3 regions of the Mesorhizobium sp. M0904 genome follow, and region 3 is predicted to be linked to each of the others. Evidence: predicted binding sites of a transcription regulator. Region 3 holds the regulator's gene; each other region holds the start of a gene.
What was found. Region 3 encodes PhoB, which activates phosphate uptake and scavenging genes when phosphate is short. Its sites were predicted from a motif close to TGTCATNNANCTGTCAT; they were not measured.
Positions count from the first base shown of each region.

Region 1: a site for PhoB is predicted at 2,225-2,241, ahead of NKH80_RS05890 (ceramide glucosyltransferase). Genes of this name have one in related genera too.
Region 2: a site for PhoB is predicted at 3,961-3,977, ahead of ugpB (sn-glycerol-3-phosphate ABC transporter substrate-binding protein UgpB). Genes of this name have one in related genera too.

Region 1 is NZ_JAMYOC010000004.1:45,923-52,489, reverse strand. It holds gene argF (ornithine carbamoyltransferase) at 1-560, shown strand, start outside; gene NKH80_RS05900 (Hsp33 family molecular chaperone) at 708-1,718, shown strand; gene apaG (Co2+/Mg2+ efflux facilitator ApaG/CorD) at 1,725-2,117, opposite strand; gene NKH80_RS05890 (ceramide glucosyltransferase) at 2,346-3,494, shown strand; gene NKH80_RS05885 (O-succinylhomoserine sulfhydrylase) at 3,530-4,720, opposite strand; SAM riboswitch at 4,791-4,868, opposite strand; gene NKH80_RS05880 (2'-deoxycytidine 5'-triphosphate deaminase) at 5,004-6,098, shown strand; gene araD1 (AraD1 family protein) at 6,154-6,567, opposite strand, start outside.
Region 2 is NZ_JAMYOC010000012.1:40,163-46,729, forward strand. It holds gene ugpC (sn-glycerol-3-phosphate ABC transporter ATP-binding protein UgpC) at 1-756, opposite strand, end outside; gene ugpE (sn-glycerol-3-phosphate ABC transporter permease UgpE) at 764-1,612, opposite strand; gene ugpA (sn-glycerol-3-phosphate ABC transporter permease UgpA) at 1,621-2,505, opposite strand; gene ugpB (sn-glycerol-3-phosphate ABC transporter substrate-binding protein UgpB) at 2,587-3,897, opposite strand; partial or broken gene NKH80_RS14425 (bifunctional diguanylate cyclase/phosphodiesterase) at 4,192-6,567, shown strand, end outside.
Region 3 is NZ_JAMYOC010000012.1:143,607-150,173, reverse strand. It holds gene pstA (phosphate ABC transporter permease PstA) at 1-827, shown strand, start outside; gene pstB (phosphate ABC transporter ATP-binding protein PstB) at 824-1,627, shown strand; gene phoU (phosphate signaling complex protein PhoU) at 1,660-2,367, shown strand; gene phoB (phosphate regulon transcriptional regulator PhoB) at 2,384-3,073, shown strand; gene NKH80_RS14985 (ROK family protein) at 3,083-4,327, opposite strand; gene xylF (D-xylose ABC transporter substrate-binding protein) at 4,613-5,653, shown strand; gene NKH80_RS14975 (sugar ABC transporter permease) at 5,796-6,567, shown strand, end outside.

The sequences.
Region 1 (6,567 bases), on a different contig from region 3:
CTACGGTCCCCGTCATCAACGGGCTGACCGACGAGACCCATCCCTGCCAGCTGATGGCCGACATCATGACCTTCGAAGAGCACCGCGGTCCGGTGGCCGGCAAGACGATCGCCTGGACCGGCGACGGCAACAACGTGCTGCATTCGCTCCTGGAGGCATCTGCGCGGTTCCATTTCAAGCTGAACGTCGCCGTGCCCGAGGGCAGCGAACCGGCTCAGAAGCATGTCGACTGGTCGAAAGCCAATGGCGGCAAGCTGAAATTCACCCGCTCGCCCGAGGAGGCCGTTCACGAGGCCGACTGCATCGTCACCGACTGCTGGGTGTCAATGGGCCAGGAGCACCGTGCCCGCGGCCACAATGTCTTCCTGCCCTATCAGGTCAATGCGGCACTGATGGCGAAAGCCAAGCCGGACGCGCTGTTCATGCACTGTCTGCCGGCACATCGCGGTGAGGAGGTTACCGACGAGGTCATCGACGGACCGCATTCTGTGGTGTTCGATGAGGCCGAGAACCGGCTCCATGCCCAGAAGGCGGTCCTGGCCTGGTGCCTGGGCGCTTGATACGGGCCGCGATGATCCGGGCCGGCCTGATCTGCGCCGCCTTGATCCGGGAGTGGGTGGTGCCTATCTCAGGCGCATCACGCAAATCGAGCGCGTCTCGTCGCATGCGCCCCGGAGGGCGGCATCGCCGCGCCCCGGAGCTTTGTCATGTTGGAAACTCATCAATTGGCTGAACATAAACCCAAGCTCGGCGAATTCGGCTACGCCGGCGATGATCATGTCGTGCCGTTCGAGGTCGGCCCGCTCGACGTGCGCGGGCGCACCGTCCAGCTCGGGCCGATGCTCGACGCCATTCTCAGCCGCCACGACTATCCCGAGCCGGTCGCCCGGCTCCTGGCCGAAGCCTGTGTGCTGACGGTACTGCTCGGAACTTCGCTGAAATTCGAGGGCAAGTTCATTCTGCAGACCCGCACCGATGGGCCGGTCGACATGCTGGTCGCCGATTTCTCCACGCCGCACGCGCTGCGCGCTTATGCCCGCTTCGATGCCGACCGGCTGCAGGCTTTGACTTCGGCCGGCGAGACGTCACCGCAGACGCTGATCGGCAGCGGTGTCCTGGCGCTGACCATCGACCAGGGCGCTCACACGCAGCGCTACCAGGGCATCGTCCAGCTCGACGGCGTCACACTTGAAGATGCCGCACGCACCTATTTCCGCCAGTCGGAGCAGATTCCGACCGACCTCCGCCTTTCGGTTGCCAAGCTTCTGACGCCCGGCGTCGGCGGTGCCCGCGAGCAATGGCGGGCCGGTGGCCTGCTGGCACAATTCCTGCCGCAGTCGGCGGAGCGTATGCGCGTACCCGACCTTCCCGGGGGCGACGGCGATCCGCGTGAGGAAATCCACGACCCGACCGACAATTCCTGGCAGGAGCTGCTGGCGCTGCTTGGTACTATTGAACCGACCGAGCTGATCGATCCGACGATCGGCGCCGAACGGCTGCTTTACCGGCTTTTCCACGAGCATGGCGTCCGCGTGTTCGGCGGCGTGCCGGTCGCCGACCAGTGCTCATGCTCGAGGGAGAAGATCCGCGGCATTCTCGAAGGCTTTTCCGCCGAGGAGATCAGAGACAGCACCGAGGATGGCAGCATTCACGTCGCCTGCGAATTCTGCTCGAAGCGATATGACTTCGACCCGGCGGAGTTTGCAGCGGCTGGATGACGGCGGTCAATTGACGGTGCGCCGCGTGCCCGGCAAATCGAGCGAGAAGGCGGGGATGGCGACGTCGAACGTCTCGCCCCGCTTGTTGCGCATTGTGTAGTGCCCGACCATGATGCCGGACGGGGTCGAGAGCGGGCATCCAGACGTATACTGATAGCTGTCGCCGGGGTTGAGTCCGGGTTGCTCGCCGACGACCCCGGGGCCGCGCACTTCCTCGACTTTGCCGGTACCGTCGGTAATGTGCCAGTAGCGTGACAGAAGCTGCACGAACTCATCCGACTGATTGTCGATGGTCACCTGGTAGCCCCAGACATAGCGGTTTTGCGGCGGATCGGAGTGATCCTCCAGATAGAACGGCCTGACCTGCACTTCGATGTTGCGGGTGACGGCGCTGTACATAAACTGCTCCAAAGCAATGTAGATGGAACTTTCGATGCTCAGCGCAGTTTGGTCAACGATGCGCAGCATCTTCTTGCCCGATCTCAAGCGCAGGTGCCGAAAAACAATGTCATTTGAGTGACACATGACAATGATGGTGTGCAGGCTTGTGCCGGACGACTCAGCGTTCTGTCGAATTGTTGAAAACGGCTGTCATGCGGCCGGCATTTCTGGAGTGACCAGATCTCGATGGAACCGACATTCGCAGCCGCCCTCCTTTCCATAGCCCTCCTTCTTTCAAATCTCGCCAGCATCCTGTTAGCTTCGCAGAAGCTGAAGCGACCAGCCAGTATTGCGCCGCCCAACGCGCCGCCGGTATCGATCGTCATCCCGGCGCGCGGCGTCGAGCCGTTTGCCGAAGAGACGCTGGAGCGCGCCTTCTCACTCGACTGGCCGCGCTACGAACTCATCTTCTGTGTCGCCCATGCCGACGACCCGGTGGTCAAGCCGATCACTGCCGCAATGGCGCGCTTTCCAGCTATTCGCGCCCGCCTTCTGGTCGGTGACGACCGCATCAGCGGCAATCCAAAACTCAACAATTGCGTGAAGGGTTGGGAGGCGGCGCGTTATCGCTGGGTCATCCTTGCCGATTCCAATGTGCTTATGTCGAGCGACTACGTCCAGCACCTGATGGCGGCGTGGCGGCATGACACCGGCCTCGTCTGCTCGACGCCAATCGGCTCGCGGCCGGACGGGTTCTGGGGGGAGGTCGAATGCGCCTTTCTCAACACGCTGCAGGCACGCTGGCAGTACGCTGGAGAGGCGCTCGGCCTCGGCTTCGCCCAGGGCAAGAGCATGTTGTGGAACAAGCCGATGCTCGATGCCAATGGCGGCATCCGCGCGCTTGCCGCCGAGATCGCCGAGGACGCCGCCGCGACCAAGCTGGTCAACGGGCTCGGACTGCGAGTCAATCTTGTCGCCTCTCCCTTCGAACAGCCGCTCGGCCGGCGCACGCTTGGCGAGATCTGGTCGCGGCAGGCGCGCTGGGCGCGGCTGCGCCGCGTCACCTTTGCACTGTTCTTTGCCCCCGAAATCCTGATCGGCGCGGCACCGCCGCTAGTGCTTGCACTGATCGCCGCGGCTGACGCCGGCGTCAGCCTGCCGGCAACCGCCATCGCCGTGCTGGTCGCGGCCTACCTGCCGGAATGCGCCTTGGCCTCGACCAAGGGATGGCACCTGTCGCCGCGCACGATCCCGGCGATGATGGCACGAGACCTGATGCTTCCCGTCGTTTGGGCGCGCGGATGGCTGAGCGGCGCCATCGACTGGCGCGGCAACGTGATGACTATCCAGACGAAGACTGTCGCGGAGCTGGAAGAGACCCCGTCCGGCGCCTGATCGGCACGTCCCCGCTGCCTCTGTTCGGCCAGCCCTTATCCGGCAACTCTCAGTGCCTGCTCGATGTCTTCGAGCAGGTCGTCGGCGTCCTCAAGGCCGACTGACAGCCTGAGCGTTCCCGGTCCGATGCCGAGCTCGGCGCGGGCTTCATCAGTCAAGTTCTTGTGTGTGGTCGTCGCCGGATGGGTGATCAGGCTCTTGGCGTCGCCGAGATTGTTGGAAATCAGCACGACGTCGAGTGTGTTCTGGAAGGCAAAGGCCGCCTGCTTGCCGCCCTTCACATCGAAGCAAATCAGCGTCGAGCCGCCCGACATCTGCTTCTTGACCACGGCCGCTTGCGGGTGGTCGGCGCGGCCGGGATAGATGACGCGGGCGATTTGCGGGCGCTCGGCCAGGAAATCCGCGATGCGGCCGGCACTTTCCGTCTGCTGGCGTACGCGTAGCGGCAGCGTCTCCAGGCCTTTCAGCAGCGTCCAGGCATTGAAGGGCGAGAGGCTGGGGCCGGTGTGGCGGAAATAGTCATGCAGGTTCTCGTCGATCCATTTCTTGTCCGACAGAACGATGCCGCCAAGACAACGCCCCTGGCCGTCAATATGCTTCGTGGCCGAATAGACGACGATGTGGGCGCCGAGCTGCAGGGGTTTCTGCTGCAAGGGCGTAGCGAAGACATTATCGACGATCAGCCTGGCGCCGATCGAATTGGCAAGTGCCGCCACGGCGGCAATGTCGACTACCTCCAGCGTTGGATTGGTAGGGCTTTCCAGGAAAAACAGTTTGGTGTTTGGCTTGACCGCCTTTTCCCAATTGGCGATGTCGGTGCCGTCGACCAGCGTTGCCTCAATGCCGTATTTCGGCGCCAGCGTCTCGATCACCCAGCGGCAGGAGCCGAACAGCGCGCGCGCCGCCACGATATGGTCGCCCGCCTTGGCGCTACACAGCAGTGCTGCCGTCACCGCCGCCATGCCGGATGCCGTGGCGCGCGCGTCCTCGGCTCCTTCCAGCGCGCACATGCGTTTCTCAAACATGTCGACCGTCGGATTGGCATAGCGCGAATAGATGAAGCCCGGCTCCTCGCCCTTGAAGCGGGCCTCCGCCGCTTGCGCCGTCTCGTAGACATAGCCTTGGGTGAGATACATCGCCTCGGAGGTCTCGCCGAAGCCGGAACGCAGCGTCCCGGCATGCACGAGTGCGGTCTGAGGCTTCCAATCGCGCTTCTTGGTCATCATTCCATCCAAACACCAAAATTGGTCCAAACAACAAAAAACCGGCCGCGAAAGTCGCAACCGGTCCATATGGCCTTGCGGCCCGACGGTCCTTTAGCGACTTGTTTAACGTGGCTGCAAGCCGACCGGCCAAATCACCACGGGATAACGAGCTTTAGACCCGCGCCACGCTTGCGTCAATTGCCGGCATGATTAAGAGGGTTGTACCAAGCAGGTGCCAAAGGCGTCCACGGTCGGACCTGCGACAGAACAAGACCTCGCCCGGCCTTCGAACGGAGCCAGACCCTTGCGGCAGACAGGCATTCTTCCCGATCAGCATATTTCCGCGCTGTTCCAGACGGGCGCGCTGAAATCGCCGCGCATGCTCGATGCCGATCAGATCCAGCCGGCCAGCCTTGACCTCAGGCTCGGCGACAAGGCCTGGCGAGTGCGTGCTTCCTTCTTGCCCGGCCCGGACCACAGCGTTGTCGACAAGCTCGACCGGCTGAAGCTGCACGAGATCAACCTCGCCGGAGGTGCCGTGCTGGAAACCGGCTGCGTCTACATCGTGCCGCTGCTCGAAAGCCTGGCGCTGCCCGCCCATATTTCCGCCTCCGCCAACCCGAAAAGCTCGACTGGACGGCTCGATATCTTCACCCGGGTAATGACCGACCGTGGCCACGAGTTCGACAAGATCGCCGCCGGCTATGAAGGCCCGCTCTATCTGGAGGTCAGCCCGCGCACTTTCCCGATCATCGTGCGGACCGGCTCGCGGCTGTCGCAGATCAGGTTCCGCACCGGCAATGCGCTCTTGTCGGAAAGCGAGCTGCACGAGTTGCACCGCGCCGAAATGTTGGTCGCCACCGAACCACCCAACATCTCAGGCGGGGGAATCGCGCTGTCGATCGATCTCGACGGCGACAAGGACGGGCTGGTCGGCTATCGCGGCAAGCACCACACCGGCCTGGTCGACGTCGACAAGCGCGCCGCGCAGGATGTCGTCGATTTCTGGGAGCCGCTCTACAAGAGCGGTGCCGGCGAGCTGGTGCTCGATCCGGACGAATTCTATATTCTGGTGTCGCGCGAGGCGGTGCATGTGCCGCCACTCTACGCCGCCGAAATGACGCCTTTCGACCCGCTGGTCGGCGAGTTCCGCGTCCATTATGCCGGTTTCTTCGACCCGGGTTTCGGCCATTCGGCGTCGGGCGGCACCGGCAGCCGGGCGGTGCTCGAGGTGCGTAGCCACGAAGTGCCGTTCATCCTCGACCACGGCCAGATCGTCGGACGGTTGGTCTACGAGCATATGCTGAAACGGCCGCAGGCACTCTACGGCACAGATCTCGGCTCGAACTATCAGGCGCAGGGCCTGAAACTGTCCAAGCATTTCCGCGCCGCGCGATGAGTTTGGAACTGCCAATCTCCCCCACGAGGGGGGAGATCACGCTGTCATCGACGCCTCAAAGCGCCTTCACCGCCACCTTCACCGGCTGCTCGATTTCAAGCGGGTTGCGCAGCGGCAGGCCGAAATCCTGCGCCTCGATTTCGAATACGTCACCGGCCTCGGTCCTGATGCCGTCGGCGAAGGACAGCGTCGCCGTGCCGAACATGTGCACATGCACGTCGCCCGGCTGGCGGAAGGCCGAGTATTTGAAGTGGTGATGCTCGAGATTGCCAATGGTGTGCGACATGTTCGCCTCGCCCGACAGGAACGGCTTTTCCCAAAGCAGCTTGCCGTGGCGCAGGATGCGTGAAGCGCCGCGAATGTCGGACGGCAGGTCGCCGATCAGGATCTCCGGCCCGAACGAGGCGTTGCGCAGTTTCGAATGGGCGAGGAAGAGATAATTCACGCGCTCGGTGACGTGGTCGGAAAA
Region 2 (6,567 bases), 100 kb from region 3:
CGAGCTTGGGGAGGCCCCTGTGAGCGCCAGCAGATTCATCGGCGGTGCGCCTATGAACGAAGCGACGAAGGTCGAGGCCGGTCTCTCGTACACATCAAGCGGAGCGCCGGTCTGCTCGACCAGTCCGGCGTTCATGACGACGAGGATGTCGGCCAGCGTCATCGCCTCAAGCTGGTCGTGCGTGACATAAACCGAGGTGACGCCAAGCGAGCGCTGCAGATTCTTGATCTCGATGCGCATCTGCCCGCGCAATTTCGCATCGAGGTTGGACAGTGGTTCGTCGAACAGGAAGACCTTCGGGTTGCGCACGATGGCGCGACCCATGGCGACGCGCTGGCGCTGACCGCCTGAAAGCTCGCGCGGGCGCCGGTCGAGCAGCGCCGAAAGCTCCAGCACCTTGGCCGTCGAGCGTACCCTGCTATCGATCTCGTCCTTCGGCGTGCCGCGGTTGCGCAGGCCATAGGCCATGTTGTCATAGACCTTCATATGTGGGTAGAGCGCGTAATTCTGGAACACCATGGCGATGTCGCGCTCGGTCGGGCCGATGGCGTTGACCACCTTGCCGTCGATGGCGACTGTACCGGCCGAAATGGTCTCCAACCCGGCGATCATCCTCAGCAGCGTGGACTTGCCGCAACCTGACGGGCCGACCAGCACGCAAAGCTCCTTGTCGGGAATGGTGATGGAGACGCCCTTCACGGCTTCGACGCCGCTGGGATAGACCTTCTTCACGTGTTTCAGATCGACGGTCGCCATCAGAGTCTCACTTTTCGGATTCGACCAGGCCGCGCACGAACCAGCGTTGCATCATCACCACGACGAGGATCGGTGGCACGATGGCCAGCATTGCCGTGACCATCACGAGGTGCCATTGGGTGTCGGCATCGGCGAAGGAAACCATCTTTCTCAGCGCGATGACGATGGTGTTCATGTCGCTGCTGTTGGTGACGAGCAGCGGCCAAAGATACTGCGTCCAGCCATAGATGAAGAGGATCACGAACAGCGCGGCGATGTTTGTCCGCGACAGCGGCAGGAGGATATCAAAGAAGAAGCGCCATGGCCCGGCACCGTCGACACGCGCCGCCTCGACCAATTCGCCCGGTATGGTCATGAAGAACTGGCGAAACAGCAGCGTTGCGGTGGCTGAGGCGATCAGCGGGACGATCAGGCCGGCATAGGTGTCGATCATGCCGAGATCGACCATCACCTTGTAGGTCGGCAGGATGCGCACCTCGACTGGAAGCATCAAGGTGATGAAGATCAGCCAGAAGAAGGTCATGCGCAGCGGAAAGCGAAAGAACACGATCGCGTAGGCCGACAGGATCGAGATGAAGATCTTTCCGACCGCAACGCCGAGCGCCATGATCGTGGTGTTGAGGAGCAGCCTGCCGACGCTGACCCCGCCGATACGGCCGATGCCGCCGAACAGCGCCTCGCTGTAGTTGTTCCATAGCTGGCCGCCCGGCAAGAGCGGCAGCGGCGGCCTGAGGATCGTTTGCAGCGTGTGCGTCGAGGCCACGAAGGTGTAGTAGATCGGAAAAGCCACAATCAATATGCCGAGGATGAGCACGGCATGGGCGATGAAGGTACGGAGCGGGGACTGGCCGATCATCGCTGCGCTCAGCCGTAGTGGACTTTGCGTTCCACATAGCGGAACTGGATCGCTGTGAGCGCGATGACGATGGCCATCAGGATGACCGACTGCGCCGCCGAGTCGCCCAGGATCAGATTGACGAAGCCGTCATTGTAGACCTTGTAGACCAGCGTCTCGGTCGTCTTGCCCGGCCCGCCGCCGGTGACGGCATGAACGATGCCGAACGTGTCGAACAGGGCATAGACGGTGTTGACGACCAGCAGGAAAAACGTTGTCGGCGCAAGCAGCGGGAAGACGATGGTCCAGAAGCGCTTGGTTTCGCCGGCGCCGTCCATGGCCGCCGCTTCGATCAGCGTTTTCGGCACCGCCTGCAGGCCGGCGACGAAGAACAGGAAATTGTAGCTGATCTGCTTCCAGGCAGCCGCCGACACCAGCAGGATCATGGCGTGGGTGCCGTTGAGCAGTGGGTCCCATGCGATGCCGAGGCTTCTCAGCAAATAGGCCAACGAGCCTATCGAAGGGTTGAACAGAAACAGCCACAGCATGCCGGCGATCGCCGGCGCCACGGCATAAGGCCATATCAACAGTGTGCGGTAGAGGCCTTTGCCGCGCACGGCCTTCTCGGCCATGACCGCGAGCAGCAGGGCCACAACCATGGCAACGATCGCGGTCGCAAGCGAGAACACCACCGTGACCTTGATCGAGTTGAGGTAGGCCGGATCGGCCAGCACCTTCCGGAAATTGGCAAACCAGACGAACCTGCTCTTCAGTCCGAACGGGTCTTGCCTGAGCATCGACTGGTAAAGCGCCTGACCAGCCGGCCAGTAGAAGAAAACCAGGGTTATGGCGAGCTGTGGCGCCACCAGCAGGTAGGGCAGGATCTTGTTGGGAAAGACGACGCGTGGAGACAGGCTGATTTCCCTCGCTATCCAGGCATCGCCCACGCGCGCTCGCGTGGGCGATATTCCAACCGACTGACCGAGACGATCTCGTTAGTTGTCCAGGGCTTCCTTGATCGCGGCGTTGCCGCGCGCGACCGCATTGTCGAGCGCCTGCTGGGCGGTTTGCTGGCCGGCCAGCATCTTCTCCAGCTCCTCGTTCTGGATATCACGCACCTGCGGCAGATTGGGCAGACGCACGCCCTTCGAATTGTCGGTCGGCGACTTGCCGATCATCTGCAGGATGGGTGTCTCGCGGCCCGGGTTCTTGTCATAGAAGCCTGATTTCTTGGTCGCCTCGTACGCGGCGAGCGTCACAGGCAGGTATCCCGACTTCTGGTGCAGGTATTCCTGTACATCGGTCTTGGACAGATAGGCAAAGAAGGCGGCAACGCCCTTGTATTCCTCGTCCGACTTGTTGCCGAACACCCATAGGCTGGCACCGCCCGGCGTCGTGTTCTGCGGGGCACCCTTGGCGTCACTGTCGTAGGGAAGCTGGCCGATGCCATAGTTCATGCCGGACTTGACGATATCGCCGAGGCCGCCCGACGATTCGGTGAAGATGCCGCATTCGCCGGCGAGGAATATCTGCTTGGCTTCGGAGGTGCGTCCGCCATATTTGAACGTGCCGTCCTTGGCCAGGTCGGCGAGCGCCTGGAAGTGGTTGACGAAAATCGGCGCATTGATCTTGAGTTCGACGTCGCCGCCGGCCAGGCCATTCTGCTGGGTGGCCCAAGGCACGTCATTCCACGCCGCGAAATTCTCCAGATGGATCCAGGTCAGCCAGGTCGAGGTATAGCCGCAAGAGGCGGCGCCGCTCGTTTTGATCTTCTTGGCGGCTTTCCAAACCTCGTTCCAGGTCTTGGGCGGATTGTTCACGTCGAGGCCTGCCTTCTGGAAGATGTCCTTGTTGTAGTAGAGGATCGGCGAGGAGGAGTTGTAGGGGAAGGACAGCATGGTGCCGTCCGGCTTGGAATAATAGCTGACGATGCCGGGCAGATACTGGCTCTTGTCGAAAGTCATCCCGGCGCCGGTCATCACATCGGCCACCGGCTTTATCGCACCCTCGGCCGCCATCATCACGCCGGTGCCGACGTCGAACACCTGGAGGATATCGGGCGCTTGCCCGGCACGAAAGGCAGCGATGCCGGCATTCAGCGTCTCCGGATAGGTGCCCTTGAACACCGGAACGAGCTCATAGTCGCTCTGGCTGGCGTTGAAATCCTTGGAGATCTTGGCGACGACCTCGGCGTTGGCGCCGGTCATGGCGTGCCACCAGCTGATCTGCGTGACGGCGAAGGCAGAGGTGGTGGAAAGCAGGGTCACGGTGGCGGCGATACCGGCCGCAAAGCCGAAGAACTTCATGTTTCATCTCCCGTTTGTCATTGGCGAAAGGGGGCACCTCCGCAAAGCCAATATGTGGCGCTGATGACAATCGGACAACGGTTTTGTTGCCGATCAATGAACATCATTCCTTCCTAAAGTGCACTCGCTACCGAAACCGGGCGCCAGAAATCACATCACCGTCTTTTCGGCGCAGCGGGCGTCGGTTTTCCCCCGAAAAGACCCGTCTCATGGCCCGCGGGTTAACCATTCGTTAAAATCTCCAAGAGCTAATCCGTCACACCTCCCCTGTTAGTTTTGACCGAGTGAACCAGGATGCTGACGGTCTATAATTGTATCGTAAATCAGCACGACCTGAGACTGGTTGCGCTCGCCGCACTCGTCTGTGGAATTTCTTGTTTCTCTGCGGTTAATCTCCTTAAGCATGTCGGCCGATCGACCGAGCGAAACCGGCTTGTCTGGCTGATGATCGCCGCAGCTTCGACCGGGTTCGGCATATGGGCGACGCATTTCATCGCCATGACCGCGTTTACGCCGGGAATACCGAACGCATACAATCCGGGATTATCCGCCTTTTCGCTTGCCGCCGCCGTCATCCTGACCGCGCTTGGGATGTGGGTCGCCACCTTGCGCCGCGGCATCGACCATTTCCTCGTCGGTGGCGCCATTCTCGGTGGCGCCATCGCGACGATGCACTACATCGGCATGGCAGCTTTCGAGGTCGAAGGCCGGGTCGTATGGAACCTGCTCCTTGTCGCGATATCGCTTCTGGCCGGCGTGACCCTTGCGGCACTGGCGCTCCTGGTCGTCTTGCGCCGCCCGTCAGCACTCGCGACTCTCGGCGGCGCCGCGCTTTTGACGCTGGCCATTTGCAGCTTGCATTTCATCGCGATGGCCGCGGTGTCGATCATTCCGGATTCCTCGATTGAAATATCCGAACATTCCATCGAGCCCATTTCCCAGGCCTTTGCCGCAGCGGTCGCCAGCCTTGTAATCCTTGTGCTGTCAGGTGCCGCGCTGTGGATCGATCTGCGCTTTCGCCACCAGAAGCTCGAGGCCGAGCGCATGCACGATCTCGCCAATGCGGCGGTGGAAGGTCTGATCGTTTGCGATGGCACCCGCATCGTCAGCGCCAATGACAGTATGGCGAAGCTGACCGGAACAGCGACAGCCACCCTGAATACGATGCAACTCGGCGAGCTTTTCGACGGACAGAGCGCAGCCGCTATGTCCGGCTTCGGCGAACAGGCGCAGGAAGCGACATTAAGGGGCAGCGACGGCGCGAGAATTCCTGTCGAGCTGATCGCCAGGAAGATCACCTACTGCGGCAGGCCTCATACGGTGCTTGCCGTTCGCGACATCCGTGAGCGCAAGAAAGCAGAAGAAGAGATCCTCCGCCTCGCGCATTTCGATCCGCTTACCGGGCTGCCAATCGGCGGAGCTTTTCTTCCCGGCTGGAAGCAGAATTCGCCTCGATGGATCGTGGCGGCAGGGATGGATATCTGGCGCTCCTGCTGCTTGACCTCGACCGGTTCAAGCAAGTCAACGACCTCTACGGCCACAGCGCCGGTGACGCGATGCTGCAGAAACTCGCGCACTGCATTTCCGGCATTCCGCGCCACGGACAAATGCTCGCGCGTCTCGGCGGCGACGAATTTGCCATCATAGCTCCGAACCTCCCCGACCCCCTGGCCGCAGGCCGGATAGCCGAGGACTTGCTGGCGGCGATCCGCGAGGAAAACAGGGTTTCGGTCGGCTCCGGCCTCGTCTCGGCCAGCATCGGCATCGCCTTCTTTCCGCTGGATGCCGAAGACCAGGCCGGCCTGATCAGCCACGCCGACACGGCACTCCATCGCGCCAAAACCGAAGGCAGGGACACTTACCGGTTTTTCGAGATAGCCATGGGCACCGCGGCCCGCGACAAGCGCGTGATGGAGCATGAATTGCGCCAGGCCATCGCCCGCAAGGAGTTCCACCTCGTCTACCAGCCTCAGAAGGAAATCCGCGGCGGCAGGATGATCGGCTTCGAAGCCCTGGTCCGGTGGCAGCACCCTGAGCGGGGTGATATTTCTCCGGCTGTTTTCATCCCCGTGGCCGAGGACAGTGGCGCGATCGCCCAGATCGGCGACTGGGTGCTGACGACGGCTTGTAACGATGCTGCTCGCTGGACAAATCCGCTGATGGTCGCAGTCAACGTCTCCGCCGTGCAGCTTCACAATCCGAACTTCAGCCGCAAGGTGCATGACGCACTGGCGAGGTCCGGCCTGGCACCCGGCAGGCTGGAACTGGAGATCACCGAAACAGCCCTGGTGAAGGATATGCCACGCGCGCTGGCGGCCTTGAGGCAGGTCAAGGCGCTTGGCGTGCATGTAGCGATGGACGATTTTGGCACCGGCTACTCTTCGCTGTCCAACCTTAGCGCCTTTCCCTTCGACAAGATCAAGATCGACGGGTCGTTCATCAAATCGGTCGACAAGAACGCCCAGTTCGCGGCGATCGTCCGCGCCGTGCTGGGGCTTGGACGCGGTCTCGGCCTACCGGTCCTTGCGGAGGGCATCGAGACGCCGGGTGAATTGCAGTTCCTGGACGCCGAGGCTTGCGAGATCGGGCAAGGCTATTACCTCGGCAAACCGGCTCCGATCGAGACGTTCGGCGAACTGACGGGCGTGGCTGCTCCGGCAATCCGCACAG
Region 3 (6,567 bases):
GCCGCCGCAAAGCCAGGAATTCGGTGATGATGGCGCTTTGCGTCGTCGCCGCCGGCATCGGACTTGCCTGGCTGGCGCTCATTCTCGGTGCGTTGGTCTATAAGGGCACAGCCGGGCTTTCGTTCGCGGTCTTCACCGAGATGACGCCACCACCGGGCGAAGCCGGCGGCCTGCTCAATGCCATCGCGGGCAGCCTGCTGATGACGATCATCGCCGTTGTCGTCGGCACGCCGATCGGCGTGCTGGCGGGAACCTACATGGCCGAGTATGGACGCTTTTCGCGCATCACCACCGTCGTCCGCTTCATCAACGACATCCTGTTGTCGGCGCCGTCGATCATCATCGGCTTGTTCGTCTATGAATTGATGGTGCGGCCAATGGGACATTTCTCGGCCATTGCCGGCGCCGTGGCGCTTGCCATCCTGGTCATTCCGGTGGTCGTGCGCACCACTGAAGACATGCTCAACCTGGTGCCGAACGCGTTGCGTGAAGCCGGTGCCGCGATCGGCGCGCCACGCTGGGTGGTGATCCGTTCGGTCGCCTACCGCGCCGCATTGTCCGGCATCGTCACCGGCATATTGCTGGCGATAGCACGCATTTCCGGCGAGACGGCGCCGCTGCTTTTCACCGCGCTCAACAACCAGTTCTGGAGCAGCAATATCAACGCGCCGATGGCCAGCCTGCCGGTGACCATCTTCCAGTTCGCTCTCAGCCCTTACGAGGAATGGCAGCAACTGGCGTGGACCGGCGCACTCATAATCACCCTGACGGTTCTGGGCTTGAGCATCCTCGCCCGCAGCCTTACCGGACGCAGAGAGGACAGATGACACAGATGTTGTCCCCAGACATGACGATGACCGAAACGGTCGCCAAGAAGACGAAGATCGAGGTCAAGAACCTCAACTTCTACTACGGCCAGAGCAAGGCGCTTAAGGACATCAGCCTGTCGCTGCCCGAGCGCAGCGTCACGGCCTTCATCGGCCCTTCGGGTTGCGGGAAATCGACGCTGCTGCGCGTCTTCAACCGCATCTACGAGCTCTACCCGAAACAGACCGCCGAGGGCCAGGTGCTGCTTGACGGCAAGAACATTCTCGACCGGTCGCAGGATCTCAACCTCCTCAGGACAAAGATCGGCATGGTATTCCAGAAGCCGACGCCGTTCCCGATGTCGATCTATGAGAACATCGCCTTCGGCGTCAGGCTCTACGAGAATCTCGGCAAGTCCGAGATGGACGGCCGCGTCGAGCAAGCGTTGAAGCGGGCCGCGCTGTGGAGCGAGGTCAAGGACAAGCTAAACGCCAGCGGCTTGAGCCTGTCCGGCGGCCAGCAGCAGCGGCTCTGCATTGCCCGCACCGTGGCAGTGAAGCCGGAAGTCATCCTGCTCGACGAACCGGCTTCGGCCCTCGACCCGCTGTCGACGGCCAAGATCGAGGAACTGATCGACGAGTTGCAAGCCGACTACACGATCGTCATCGTCACCCACAACATGCAGCAAGCGGCGCGCGTGTCGCGCCAGACCGCCTTCATGTATCTGGGTGAACTGGTCGAGTTCGACCGGACCGAGAAGATCTTCACGTCGCCCCGCGAGAAGCGCACGCAGGACTACATCACTGGCCGCTTCGGCTGAGCCGTTCCGATCATGCATATGAGGACAGGACCATGGGCGAACACACAGTCGCTTCTTTCGACGAGGATCTCGAGCAGATCAGCAAGCTGATCCGCGACATGGCCGACCTCGCCGGTTCGATGGTCGGCGGGGCGACCAAGGCCCTGTTGAATTCCGACAACGTGCTGGCGCAACGCGTCGTCTCCGACGACGCCATCATGGATGCGCGTCAACGCGAACTGGACGATCGCGCCATCACCCTGATCGCCAAGCGCCAGCCAATGGCTCACGATCTGCGCCATGTCGTCGGAGCGATCCGCATGGCGGGCGACCTCGAACGCATCGGCGACCTTGCCAAGAACATCGCCAAGCGTGTGAGCGCGGTCGGCCTCAGCGTCACGCCGCGCGACCTATCGCATTCCATCGATGCGATGGCGCAGCTGGTGCTCATCCAGGTGCAGGGCGTCATCGAGGAATATGCCGCAGGCGATGCGGCCGCGTTGGCCAAGCTGCGCGCCGCCGACGAGCGTATCGACGTCAAATACACGTCCGTGTTCCGCGAGCTGTTGACCTACATGATGGAAGATCCGCGCAACATCACCGCTTGCACGCATCTGCTGTTCTGCGCCAAGAATCTCGAGCGGATCGGCGACCATGTCACCAACATCGCCGAGAATGCGTATTATGTGCTGACCGGCGAGCAATTGCCCGTCAATCGTCCGAAGCAGGACGAAACGACAATGTCCGCGCCGGTGACATGATGGGGGTGCCCAGCCGATGATCGCACCACGCATAATGGTGGTGGAGGACGAGGAGCCGTTGGGCGTGCTGCTCCGCTACAATCTCGAATCCGAAGGCTACCAGGTCGAGGTGGTGACACGTGGCGACGAAGCCGAGATCCGTTTGCAGGAGAATGTGCCCGACCTTCTGGTGCTCGACTGGATGATACCAGCGGTTTCCGGCATCGAGCTCTGCCGCCGGTTGCGGGTGCGCCCTGAAACCGAGCGGCTGCCGATCATTATGCTGACCGCGCGCGGCGAGGAGAGCGACCGGGTGCGCGGTCTTTCGACCGGCGCCGACGACTATCTGGTCAAACCGTTTTCGACACCGGAATTCATGGCCAGGGTCAAGGCGCTGCTGCGCCGCGCCAAGCCGGAAGTGCTGTCCAGCGTGCTGAAGGTCGGCGACATCGTGCTCGATCGCGAATCGCACAGGGTTTATCGCAAGAAGAGCGAGATCCGGCTCGGGCCGACCGAATTCCGGTTGCTCGAGTTCATGATGCGGCATCCGGGCCGCGTCTTCTCGCGTAGCCAGTTGCTCGATAATGTCTGGGGCGAGACGATCTATATCGACGAACGCACCGTTGACGTGCATGTCGGGCGGCTGCGCAAAGCCGTCAACAACGGCCGCATGCCGGATGTCATCCGCACCATCCGCGGTGCCGGTTACGCGATCCGGGAAGATTGACCCGCCTGGTCAGGCGACGTTCTTTCTGACGCCGGGCCTCATTTGCGCGCCCGGCGCGAAAATCTCCTGGTCGACGAAGCTTAACGCCCGCATCGCGCAGCCTTCGCGGATCAGCGGCAATTCGTTCGGCTCGGTATCGAAGGAGATCGAGCCGGAGTGCTGGCCGCCGGCGGTCTGGGCGATGGCCTTGCGCAAGGCCGGCTCGATCAGATCGAAGGCGGCGGCACTGGCGCCGACCATCGCGACCGGTGCCGGATCGATCAGCGCGAACAGCGAGCCGAGACCGAAACCCAGCGCTTCGCCGGCCTTGCGGTAGGCCTCGCGTTCCGGCCCATCCTTCTCGCGCGCGCGGGCGGCCAGCGCGCGCATGTCGGCGTCGCTGACGTCGGCGACCGGTTCGCTGTCTTCGCTCATCTGCCTGGCGTTGCGCCAGATGGCATAGTTGCCGGCATAGGCTTCGATGCAGCCGCGCCGCCCGCAACGGCAGAGCGCTCCGCCCGGACGATGGATCATGTGGCCAAATTCGCCGCCCGAGGAATGCGTCCCGGTGAACAGTTCGCCCTTCAGCACAAGCCCCATACCGATGCCATGCGAAAGCAGGATGGCGATGAAGTCGTCGCGATAGCGATCCGGATTGCGCCAGCGCAAAGCCACCGCCATCATATTGCAGTCGTTCTCCACCGTGGCCGGGATGCCGAATTCGTCCTCCAGCATGTCGGCAAAGGCGATGTCGGTCTGCGGCGTGATCGGCGACCACAGCATGGCGCGTGCAGGGGAGTCGGTAATGCCCTGAATCGCCAGGGCGATGCGGGCGACACTGCGGACGTCAAGGTCTGGGTCCTCAAGCCGGCGCCGGACGATGGCCATGCATTCGCGGATCAGCTCGTCGCGCGGCATGGTCAGCGTGTCCGGCCGGCGCTGTTCCTCGGCGACCACCTGTCCCGCATAGTCGATAATGGCGGCCGACAGGAAATTCAGCGACAACACCACAGTCAGCACCGCCGCCGCTTCCGGGTTGAGGGCGAGGCCGACCTGTGGACGACCGCGTTTCAACGAAACGGGCTCACTTGCCTTGCTCTCGGCGAGGATGCCTTCCCGTATCAGGTCGGAGGAGATCGCCGATATGGTTGAATGACTGAGGCCGGTGGTGGCTGCGATCTCCGTACGCGATGGCTGGCCGGCCCGGCGCACCGCCGAGATCACCATCGCCCGGTTGCGCCGGCGCAAATCGTCATGGCGGATTCCGACCGACATCGTTTTGCTTTCCTCCCGGTTGCCGCGGCCGCTCATGAACCGGAAGCCGTCGGTAATGTCCGACAAATAGTGTCGGATGCGGCAAATAGTGTCAGATGCAGGTGGCGCTGTCATCGTTTATTCCGACGCTCGAAAAAACTCGCACAGTGATCAAAATCCATCAGAATCGATGTTGACAGCAGCCGGAGATCGGGCCAGTATTTTTTCGAGGCTCGAAAAAATTAGAGCTTCTAAGCTGGTCTTTGAGCCAATTGGTCACGCCGTACGCGGCGCAGGGAGGATATGATGAAGAAATTCACGACCGCCATTCTGGCGGGTGTCGCCATGACGCTGGCGCTGGCGTCGGTGGCGCAGGCGAAAGACAAGGTCATCGGCGTTTCCTGGTCGAACTTCCAGGAAGAGCGCTGGAAGACCGACGAGGCCGCAATGAAGGCGGCCATCGAGGCCGCCGGCGACAAGTATATTTCCGCCGACGCACAGTCCAACCCCGGCAAGCAGCTCACCGACGTCGAGAGCCTGATCTCGCAGGGTGCCAATGCGCTGATCATCCTGGCACAGGATGCCTCGGCCATCGGGCCGGCCGTGCAGAAGGCACTGGACGAAGGCATCCCGGTCGTCGGCTATGACCGGCTGATCGAGAACAAGGACGTGTTCTATCTGACCTTCGACAACAAGGAAGTCGGCCGCATGCAGGCCCGCGAAGTCTTCAAGGTGAAGCCGGAAGGCAACTACGTCTTCATCAAGGGTTCGGGTTCCGATCCGAATGCCGATTTCCTGTTTGCCGGTTCGATGGAGGTGCTGAAGGAGGCCATCGACAGCGGCAAGATCAAGAATGTCGGCGAGGCCTATACGGACGGCTGGCTGCCGGCCAACGCTCAGAAGAACATGGAACAGTTCCTGACCGCCAACGACAACAAGGTCGATGCCGTGGTCGCGGCCAATGACGGCACCGCCGGTGGCGTCGTCGCCGCGCTGACGGCGCAAGGGCTGGCCGGATCGGTTCCGGTCTCGGGCCAGGACGGCGACCACGCCGCACTGAACCGCATCGCGCTTGGCACACAGACCGTGTCGGTGTGGAAGGACGCGCGCGAGCTCGGTAAGAACGCCGCCGAGATCGCCTCGCAGCTTGCCGACGGCAAGCAGATGACCGACATTGCCGGCGTGAAGGATTTCACCACGCCCGGCGGCAACACGGTCAAGTCGCTGTTCCTGACTCCGGTCGCCATCACCAAGGATAACCTCAACGTCGTCATCGACACCGGCTGGATCAAGAAAGAAGAGGTCTGCGCCGGCGTGGCGGCTGGCACTGTTGCGGTCTGCAACTGAGCCGACGTTTCCGAGAAGCCCGAACGCCGCGGCCGCTCGCCGCGGCGTTTTTTCAAAAAGAATTGTTTTTCCGCTTCCGGCGGATAACTTCTAGGCTGCTTCCGGCATCCGCGGCAGACGGCAACCCGGCGGGAGAAACATCATGACCGACACGACTTCCAACACGCCGGTCGACAGCACGGCAGACCGGGCGCGGGAATCCGAGCTCGGCATCGTTGCCCGATTTCTCAAGGCAACCGAGATCGACACCCGCATGCTCGGCATGGTCGGCGCGCTGTTGGTCATCTGGATCGGCCTGCATGTCGTTTCCAGCGTACGGCTCGGCGTCAATCCGTTCGACTTCGACAGCCGGACCTTCCTGACGCCACGCAATCTCTGGAACCTCTCGGTGCAGACTTCCGCCGTGGCCATAATGGCCGCCGGAATGGTGCTGGTTATCGTCATGCGCAATATCGACCTGTCGGTCGGTTCCGCCGAAGGCCTGATCGGCGTGGTCATGGGCTTTGCGCAGGTGCATTTCCTGGTGCGAATGATCGGTCTGCAACTCGGCAACCCCTGGATCTGGATCCTGGCGCTGGCCATTGGCCTGGCGCTCGGCCTTCTGATCGGAGCGTTCCAGGGATACATCATCGCTTATCTCGAGGTGCCGGCCTTCATCGTGACGCTGGGCGGCCTTCTGGTCTGGCGGGGTGCCGCATGGTGGGTCGCCAGCGGTCAGACGATTGCGCCGCTTGATGCCACGTTCCAGCTGATGGGCGGTGGGCCGGCGGGTTCGATCGGCGCGCGATGGAGCTGGATCGTCGGAATTATCGCGTGCCTGGCGGTTGTGTTCATGCTGCTCAACGGACGGGTGCAGCGCAAGCGGTTCCGCTTTCCGTTGCGCCCGATCTGGGCCGAGACGTTCCTCGGTGTCC